One region of the Polaribacter sp. Asnod1-A03 genome, then DNA from elsewhere that is predicted to be linked to it. Evidence: riboswitches for the same ligand, from Rfam matches in the RefSeq annotation. Region 1 holds a riboswitch; the other holds the start of a gene.
What was found. A riboswitch is a leader RNA that binds a small molecule or an ion and turns the genes downstream of it on or off. The one in region 1 is predicted to bind thiamine pyrophosphate.
Positions count from the first base shown of each region.

Region 1 (4,220 bases):
ATTTCTATAGATCTAAAAATTAAATCGCTAATTTGTAATTTTGGGTTATTTTTAATTTCATTAAAAAGGTTTGTATCATAAGTAACACCATATTTAATAATTTCTGCAGTTCCAGATTTTATTTCTCTTTCTGTAACTGTTTTTAAATAATCAGTATCTACAATTACCATTTCTGGATTTGCAAACAAACCAATCTGATTTTTCAAAACACCTAAATCTACACCAGTTTTGCCACCCACAGAAGCATCAACCATAGACAAAAGAGTTGTAGGTATGTTTACAAAATCAATTCCACGTTTAAAACAGGAAGCTACAAAGCCACCTAAATCGGTAATAACACCACCTCCTAAGGTAATTAACAAACTTTTTCTATCGCCACCCAATTCTGTAATAGCGTTCCAAACACCTATACAAGTTTCTAGATTTTTGTTAATTTCTCCGGATTCAATTTCAATTACTTCAATTTTTTTATCAGTATTTAAATTTTGAATAAATTTAGGATAACAATGTTCAAAAGTATTCTCATCAACCACAATAAAGATTGTAGAGTAATTATTTTTTTCAATTAAATTAGAAAGAGATATGTATGCTTTGTCTTGAAAATGAACAGGATATGTAACTGCTGGTATAGAATTCATTGGTAATTTATTAAGTGTGCAAAATAAAAATAAAAAATTCAATTATTACCATTCTATAGTTATATTTGTTTCGTTTAAAATAATATCGAATGAAACTTTTTGATAATACAGAAGTTGCTTTTTCTTTAAAGTCAGATTCTCAATTAGAACGTGCTTATTTTTTATTTAGGATGATACAAAGCCAACCAATGGTGAAAATTGGTAGTGCTGTAACCAATTTTGCATTAAAAGCACATTTGCCAATAGAAGGTTTAATCCGTTCTACAGTTTTCGATCATTTTTGCGGAGGAGTAACAGAAACCGATTGTTTGCCAATTATAGATAACATGTATAACAACGGAAGTGTACATAGTGTTTTAGACTATTCTGTAGAAGGTAAAGAAGATGAAGCTAGTTTTGATGGTGCCTTAGAAAAAATTTTAAGAATCATCAATTTTTGTGAAGAAAAAAAATCGATTCCTTATGCAGTTTTTAAACCCACAGGTTTTGGTCGTTTTGGCTTATATCAAAAAATAACAGAAGGAGAAAAACTAAATGAAGAAGAAAAAGAAGAATGGAGTAGAGTTGTTACTCGTTTTCATAAAGTTTGTAAAGCAGCTGTAGAAAAAGATGTACCTTTATTAATAGATGCAGAAGAAAGTTGGATGCAAACTGCTGCAGACGATTTAATTGAAGAATTAATGGAAATCTATAATAAAGAAAAAGCTATTGTTTTTAATACTTTACAAATGTATCGTCATGATAGATTAGATTATTTAAAAGAACTTTATTTAAGAGCTCATCAAAAAGGATTTTATATTGGGATGAAAGTGGTTAGAGGAGCTTATATGGAAAAAGAACGAGAAAGAGCAGAAGAAAAAGGATACTCTTCTCCAATATGTGAGAATAAAGAAGCAACTGATATTAATTATGATGCTGCTATACGATTTTTAATGGAACATCAAAAAATGGCTTTATTTGCAGGAACTCATAATGAAGAAAGTTCTTATTTAGTGATGGATTTAGCCCAAAAATACAATATAGATAAAAATGATAAACGTCTTTGGTTTGGGCAATTATTTGGTATGAGTGATCATATTAGTTATAATTTAGCAAATGAAGGTTATAATGTTGCAAAGTATTTACCTTTTGGTCCAGTAAGAGATGTAATGCCTTATTTAATAAGAAGAGCAGAAGAAAATACATCGGTTGCCGGACAAACAAGTAGAGAGTTAAATCTGCTTAAAACCGAAAAAAAGAGAAGAAAATTATAATGACAAGCTTAGAGGAATTAAAATTATTGCTAATTAGAAATAAACTTAGGCTAGATCAAGAATTAAGGCAAAGTAAAGAGGCAATTTTCTTAATAAAAAAATCTACACATTCTAGTTTATCCGAAGAAGAAAAAGAAAAAATTAGAATTCAGTTGTTAGATATTTGTAAAGCAATACCTGCTTTGGCAGTATTTTTATTGCCTGGTGGCGCTTTGTTGTTACCGCTTTTAATCAAATTAATTCCAGATATTTTACCATCTGCATTTCAAGATGATTTGCCTGGCGATAAAAATAAAAAATCAACTTTATAAAATATTTCAGAATATTATAATATATTTGAACTATTAAACTTTAGGAGTAGCTAGGTAACTAGTTTGAGAAATATCCTTAGAACCTGATTTGGTTAATACCAGCGTAGGAAAAAGTCATTCTTAAATGCATGCTTATACATATTATATGTATATAAATGTATCTATTTTCTTCTAGAGTTTACTTTAAAAATCAAGTATGATGACTATAAAAGTAAACAACGAAACTCAAGAAATTTCCAACAAAACAACATTACAAGAATTGGTTGAACATTTAAAAATTCAAACCAATGGCATTGCTATTGCCATAAATAACAATGTTGTTAAAAAAACGGAATGGTCTTTAAAAAATCTTCAACAAGAAGATGTTGTTTTAATTATAAAATCTACTCAAGGCGGATAAATCTACTGATAATTAAATATTTGAATATGTCAGTTCGAGTGATTTTGAGGTACGAAAAATTGTATCGAGAACTTTTTGAAATCGCAAAATTTATGAGAATTGACTAAGTTTTATAATAGTACACAATTAAACAAAACAACACCTTTTAAAATATAATATGAAGAAAAAAGACACCGCACCAAAAGAAGGACAAGTAACAAGAAACCCTTTTCCAAACTCGAAAAAAATTTATGTTCAAGGAAAAATACATCCACAGATTAAAGTGGCAATGCGAGAAATTTCTTTGAGTGATACAACGGATTCGATGACGAAAAAGAAAACACCCAATGAACCTGTTACCGTTTACGATACTTCTGGGCCTTACACAGACCCAAATAAAGAAATTAATGTTCATAACGGAATAGAAAGAATAAAAGAACAATGGATTTTAGACAGAAATGATGTTGAGCAATTAGAAGGATTTACTTCAAAATATTGTAATCAACGTTTAAACGATAAAAGTTTAGACCACATGCGTTTTAGCCATTTAAAAAAGCCAATGCGTGCTAAAAAAGGTCAAAATGTAACACAATTACATTACGCTAAAAAAGGAATTATTACTCCAGAAATGGAATACATCGCAATTCGTGAAAATCAACGAATTGATGAAATGACTGAGATTAGAAAACAACACAAAGGAGAACACTTTGGTGCTTCAATTCCAGATAAAATTACTCCAGAATTTGTACGAAGTGAAGTTGCCAGAGGTCGTGCAGTAATTCCATCTAACATCAATCATCCAGAAGCAGAACCTATGATTTTAGGAAGAAATTTCTTGGTAAAAATTAATGCAAATATTGGTAATTCTGCAACAACTTCATCTATAGAAGAAGAAGTAGAAAAAGCAGTTTGGGCTTGTCGTTGGGGAGCAGATAATATTATGGATTTATCTACAGGACAAAATATTCATGAAACTCGTGAGTGGATTGTTCGTAATTCTCCTGTTCCGGTTGGTACCGTACCAATTTATCAAGCTTTAGAAAAAGTAAACGGAGTTGCAGAAGATTTAACGTGGGAAATTTTTAAAGATACTTTAATAGAACAGGCAGAACAAGGTGTAGATTATTTTACAATCCATGCCGGAGTTTTATTGCGCTATGTACCAATGACAGCAAAACGAGTAACAGGAATCGTTTCTCGTGGAGGTTCTATTATGGCAAAATGGTGTTTGGCGCATCATAAAGAAAGTTTCTTATACACACATTTCGAAGAAATTTGTGAGATTTTAAAATCATACGATGTTGCTTTTTCTTTAGGAGACGGGTTACGTCCTGGTTCGGTTGCCGATGCAAATGACGAAGCACAATTTGCCGAATTAGAAACTTTAGGTGAATTGACAAAAATTGCTCGAAAGCACGAAGTACAATGCTTTATAGAAGGTCCAGGTCACGTGCCAATGCACATGATTAAAGAAAATATGGAAAAGCAAATTGAAGTTTGTGATGAAGCTCCTTTTTACACTTTAGGACCTTTAACAACAGATATTGCTCCAGGTTACGACCACATAACTTCGGGTATTGGTGCCGCCATGATTGGTTGGTTTGGTTGTGCAATGTTGTGTTACGTAACGCCAAAAGAA
Region 1 is NZ_JBEFOE010000009.1:639,819-644,038, reverse strand. Features, by position in the region: gene aroB (3-dehydroquinate synthase) at 1-638, opposite strand, end outside; gene ACJJVY_RS03280 (proline dehydrogenase family protein) at 728-1,891, shown strand; gene ACJJVY_RS03275 (LETM1 domain-containing protein) at 1,891-2,202, shown strand; TPP riboswitch at 2,235-2,329, shown strand; gene thiS (sulfur carrier protein ThiS) at 2,399-2,602, shown strand; gene thiC (phosphomethylpyrimidine synthase ThiC) at 2,760-4,220, shown strand, end outside.

Region 2 (4,220 bases), 2.3 Mb from region 1:
TTTCGATTTAGAAAACTCTTTTTCTTTATCTGATGAAGAAAAACAATTACTAAAACTAAAACTTGCTTCTAAATTAACAAAAAATAATTTATTGATTCTTTTCTGTGATGAATCTCGTTCTCAACACAGAAATAAAGAACTGTCTATTAAACGTTTTTTAGAATTACTAAAAAACAATTTAGTGAAACAAAAAAAAAGAAGATCAACTAAACCAAGTAGATCTTCAATTTTAAAAAATATTGAGAAAAATAAACAAATTTCTCTTAAAAAGAAATTACGAAAAAAACCAGGATTGGATTAATATATCAAATTTAAAAAGCTTCAGCTATATTCACATAAAAGTTTCCATCGGACTTATTACCCGAACCAAAATCAAATCTAATATTTAATTTTTCTTTCTTATCAAGCATAAAACGTAGTCCTAAACCATAATTTATCTTTATATCGTTTAAGCTTATATCCTTAGACTTGTTAAATACATCTCCCGCTCCTAAAAAAGCAACCATTCCAATTCGACTATCTTTAAACGTCTTTCTATATTCTACTTGTGCAGCTAACAGATTCTCTTCTATATATCTACCCTCGATATAACCTCTCATAATTTCTTCGTTTCCAAAAAGAGCCAATTCAGACAAAGGAGTATCACCATTTGCAAAATGACCAATGGCTTGAAATGCTAAAACATCATCATTTTTCTGAGATATTTTTAAATAATGACGTAAATCAAACCTCGTTAATTTAAATTGATTTGTGCCATCTAACGCAGTTCCATAAAAACCTTTTGTAAGTTCTAAATACCAGCCTTTAGAAGCATTTAAAATATTATCTCGACTATCATACAAAGCAGCCAGTTCAAAACCTACAGAAGTAGATCCGTTATAACCAGAAGGTCTATTAACGTCTAGCAACTTGTTCAATTCTACTTTAGTATTATATATTTTATTGTAACGTACTCCACCTCCTAAAAATAAATAACGGGTAAATGCTTGTTTTAATAGAATTGGTTCAAATAGAAATTGATTGGTATCATAAATTTCTTCATTTGTTTCTGGAGTATTTTGCCCAATACCATAATATAACCTCGGATAATTCTGAAAAATAATATTTCCAGAAATCACCCATTTTTCTTGATTTGTAAAAATCTCGAAACCAGAGTAAATAAAAAATTGGCTATTTAATGTATACAATAAGGAAACTGGCATATTAGAAGTTCTTGTTTCTTCTCCACTACCTTTAAATTTAAATAAATATTTTGCTCCAACACCAAAACCTAAACTAGTTTCAGGAGAGTAACTTAAAATAGGTGCAGTTATAATCTTAGATAAATACAATGTAGAATCTTGTGCTACATTATTTTTATTAGGATAAAATGTAAAGTATTCTACAAAATTTTCTAATCCACTTTCTTTTTCTTGAGATCTAGCTGATAAGCTTAGTATTAAACAAATTATTAATACTACTTTCTGTAATGTTTTCATTAATTAATATTTATTAAGAAAAATGTACTTTATTGAAGACAATAAAAAAAGAACACTTTTTTAAATGAATTTCAAATTTATTGAATCTCCATACTATAAATGTGCTTTATTGAAGTAGTTAATACACCATATGCTAAATAGAAACTAAATTATGTTACTTGAAAATAAATCACATTTCTATTTCATAATACATTTTTAGCACTTAATTTTGCAGCGTTCTCATAAAGGGGTGCTTTAAAAGGCTGAGATCATACCCAATGAACCTAGAACAGGTAATGCTGTTTAGGGACTTATAAAAGTCAATTCAAGAGAAAATAGAATAACCTTAAAAGGATTATTTTGCTTTTTTTTTCTGAAAAGACAATTAATTATTCAATATTAATCACAAGAATAATTACCTCTTTTTATTCGTTTTAAATTTTTTAAAATGAAAAAAATATCATTTTTTTTATTCTTGTTTGTAAGCTTACTTGCAAACGCCCAAACATTTACACTTAAAGGAAAAGTGGTAGATAAAAACAATGAATCTTTACCAGGAGCAACTATTTTGGTAAAAGAAAATAACAAAGGAACTTCTACCGATTTTGATGGAAATTTTAAGATAGATCTTTTAAAAGGAGAATACACAATTCAGATATCCTTTATCGGTTATAAAACTATTTTAAAAGAAATTTTATTAACTAAAAATGATGAAATTGAGTTTACTCTTTTCCCAAATTCAACAGTTTTAGAAGAAGTTTTGGTTTCTGCAGTGAGAGTAAATACAGATGTACCTGTTACATTTTCTAATTTATCCAAAAAAGAAATTGCTAAACGTAATTTAGGTCAAGATATTCCTATTTTACTAAACTACATGCCTTCTGTTGTTTCGTCATCAGATGCTGGTGCTGGCGTTGGTTACACGTACATGAGCGTGCGTGGTTCTAATGGAGAACGAATTAACGTTACTGTAAACGGAATTCCGTATAACGATGCAGAAAGTCATGGTTCTTTTTGGGTAAATTTAGGTGATTTTGCTTCGTCTACAGAAAATTTACAATTGCAACGTGGTGTTGGTACTTCTACAAACGGTTCTGGTGCTTTTGGTGCAAGTTTAAATATTTTAACAGACGCTGTTGCCGAAGAAGCTGGTGGAGAAATTTCGAACTCTTTTGGTTCTTATAACACTAGAAAACATACAGTAAAATTTACTACAGGTAAAATTAATGATCATATAGAAATTGCGGGTCGTTTGTCAAAAATTTCTTCGGATGGTTATGTTGATAGAGCAAGCTCTGATATAAAATCATACTATTTACAAGGAAGTTATACGGATGAAAATACTTTAATAAAAGCGGTTACTTTTGGCGGAAAAGAAAAAACATATCAAGCTTGGTACGGTTTAACCGCTGATGAATTGGGAGAAGACAGAAGACAAAATCCGTATACTTATGATAACGAAGTTGATGATTATGAACAAAACCATTATCAATTACATTGGAATCAAAAGTTAAACAATAATTGGTCTACAAATTTAGGCTTAAACTACACAAAAGGATCTGGTTTTTTTGAACAATATAAAGCAGAAGAAGATGCAACAGATTTTAATAATTTAATTGTTGATGGTTCTGATGTTATTGTAAGACGTTGGTTAGAAAACGATTTTTATGTAGTAAATTTTAACACCAATTACAAAACGGATAAACTGAATTTAATTTCTGGTATCTCATATTCTAATTATACAGGAGATCATTTTGGTGAAGTTATTTGGGGTTCTGATTTGGCAGATAACGTAAGTATAAGAGATCGTTATTATTTTTCTGATGCTAAAAAAACAGACTTTTCAATCTTTACAAAAGCTACTTTTGATATTAGCGAAAATTTATCTGGTTATGCAGATGTACAAGGTAGATTTGTAAATTATCAAACTCAAGGAATTACCTCTGATATTATAGATATTGATGTTGATGCTCAGTTTAATTTCTTTAATCCAAAAGTAGGTTTAACCTATAAAATTAATGATGATAATAATTTATACACTTCTTTTGCTGTTGCAAATAGAGAACCTAATAGAAATGATTTTGAAGGCGGAGTAACAACACACGAAACTTTAAATGATTTTGAATTTGGTTGGCGTTTAAAATCTCAAAACTTTAAACTAAACACCAATGTTTATTATATGAATTATAAAAATCAGTTGGTATTAACTGGGGCTTTAGATGATGTTGGTGCACCAGTTAGAGCTACTTCTGGAGATAGTTACCGTTTAGGTTTAGAAATTGATGCAGATATTACTATTTCTGATCAATTTTCTATAAAACCCAATGCTGCTTTTAGTTCTAATAAAAACAGAGATTTCTATTCTCAAGTAGATGGAACATTACAGAATTTAGGAAATACAGATTTATCTTTTTCTCCGGATATTATTGCAGGAAACATGTTTATTTTTAAACCAATAGAAAACCTGCAATTTTCTTTGTTATCTAAATTTGTTGGCAAGCAATTTATGAGCAATTTAGGTAGCAAAGTTTCTGAAAATGATGTTTTAGATAGCTTTTTTACTTCTGATTTAAATATTGTTTATCAAATAACACCTAACAAAATTTTTAAATCGATTGTATTTTCTGCTCTAGTAAATAACATTTTTAATACAGAATATGTAGACAGAGGTTACTATGGTACTTATGATGATACTTGGTCTGTAGCTGGTGAAACTACTACTTTAGATTATGCTGGTTACTACCCACAAGCAACTACAAACTT
Region 2 is NZ_JBEFOE010000009.1:2,946,800-2,951,019, forward strand. Features, by position in the region: gene arfB (alternative ribosome rescue aminoacyl-tRNA hydrolase ArfB) at 1-301, shown strand, start outside; gene ACJJVY_RS13210 (BamA/TamA family outer membrane protein) at 312-1,478, opposite strand; TPP riboswitch at 1,694-1,785, shown strand; gene ACJJVY_RS13215 (TonB-dependent receptor) at 1,906-4,220, shown strand, end outside.
Region 2: it holds a riboswitch for thiamine pyrophosphate, as region 1 does, so the genes downstream of both, ACJJVY_RS13215 (TonB-dependent receptor) here and thiS (sulfur carrier protein ThiS) in region 1, are expected to answer to the same signal.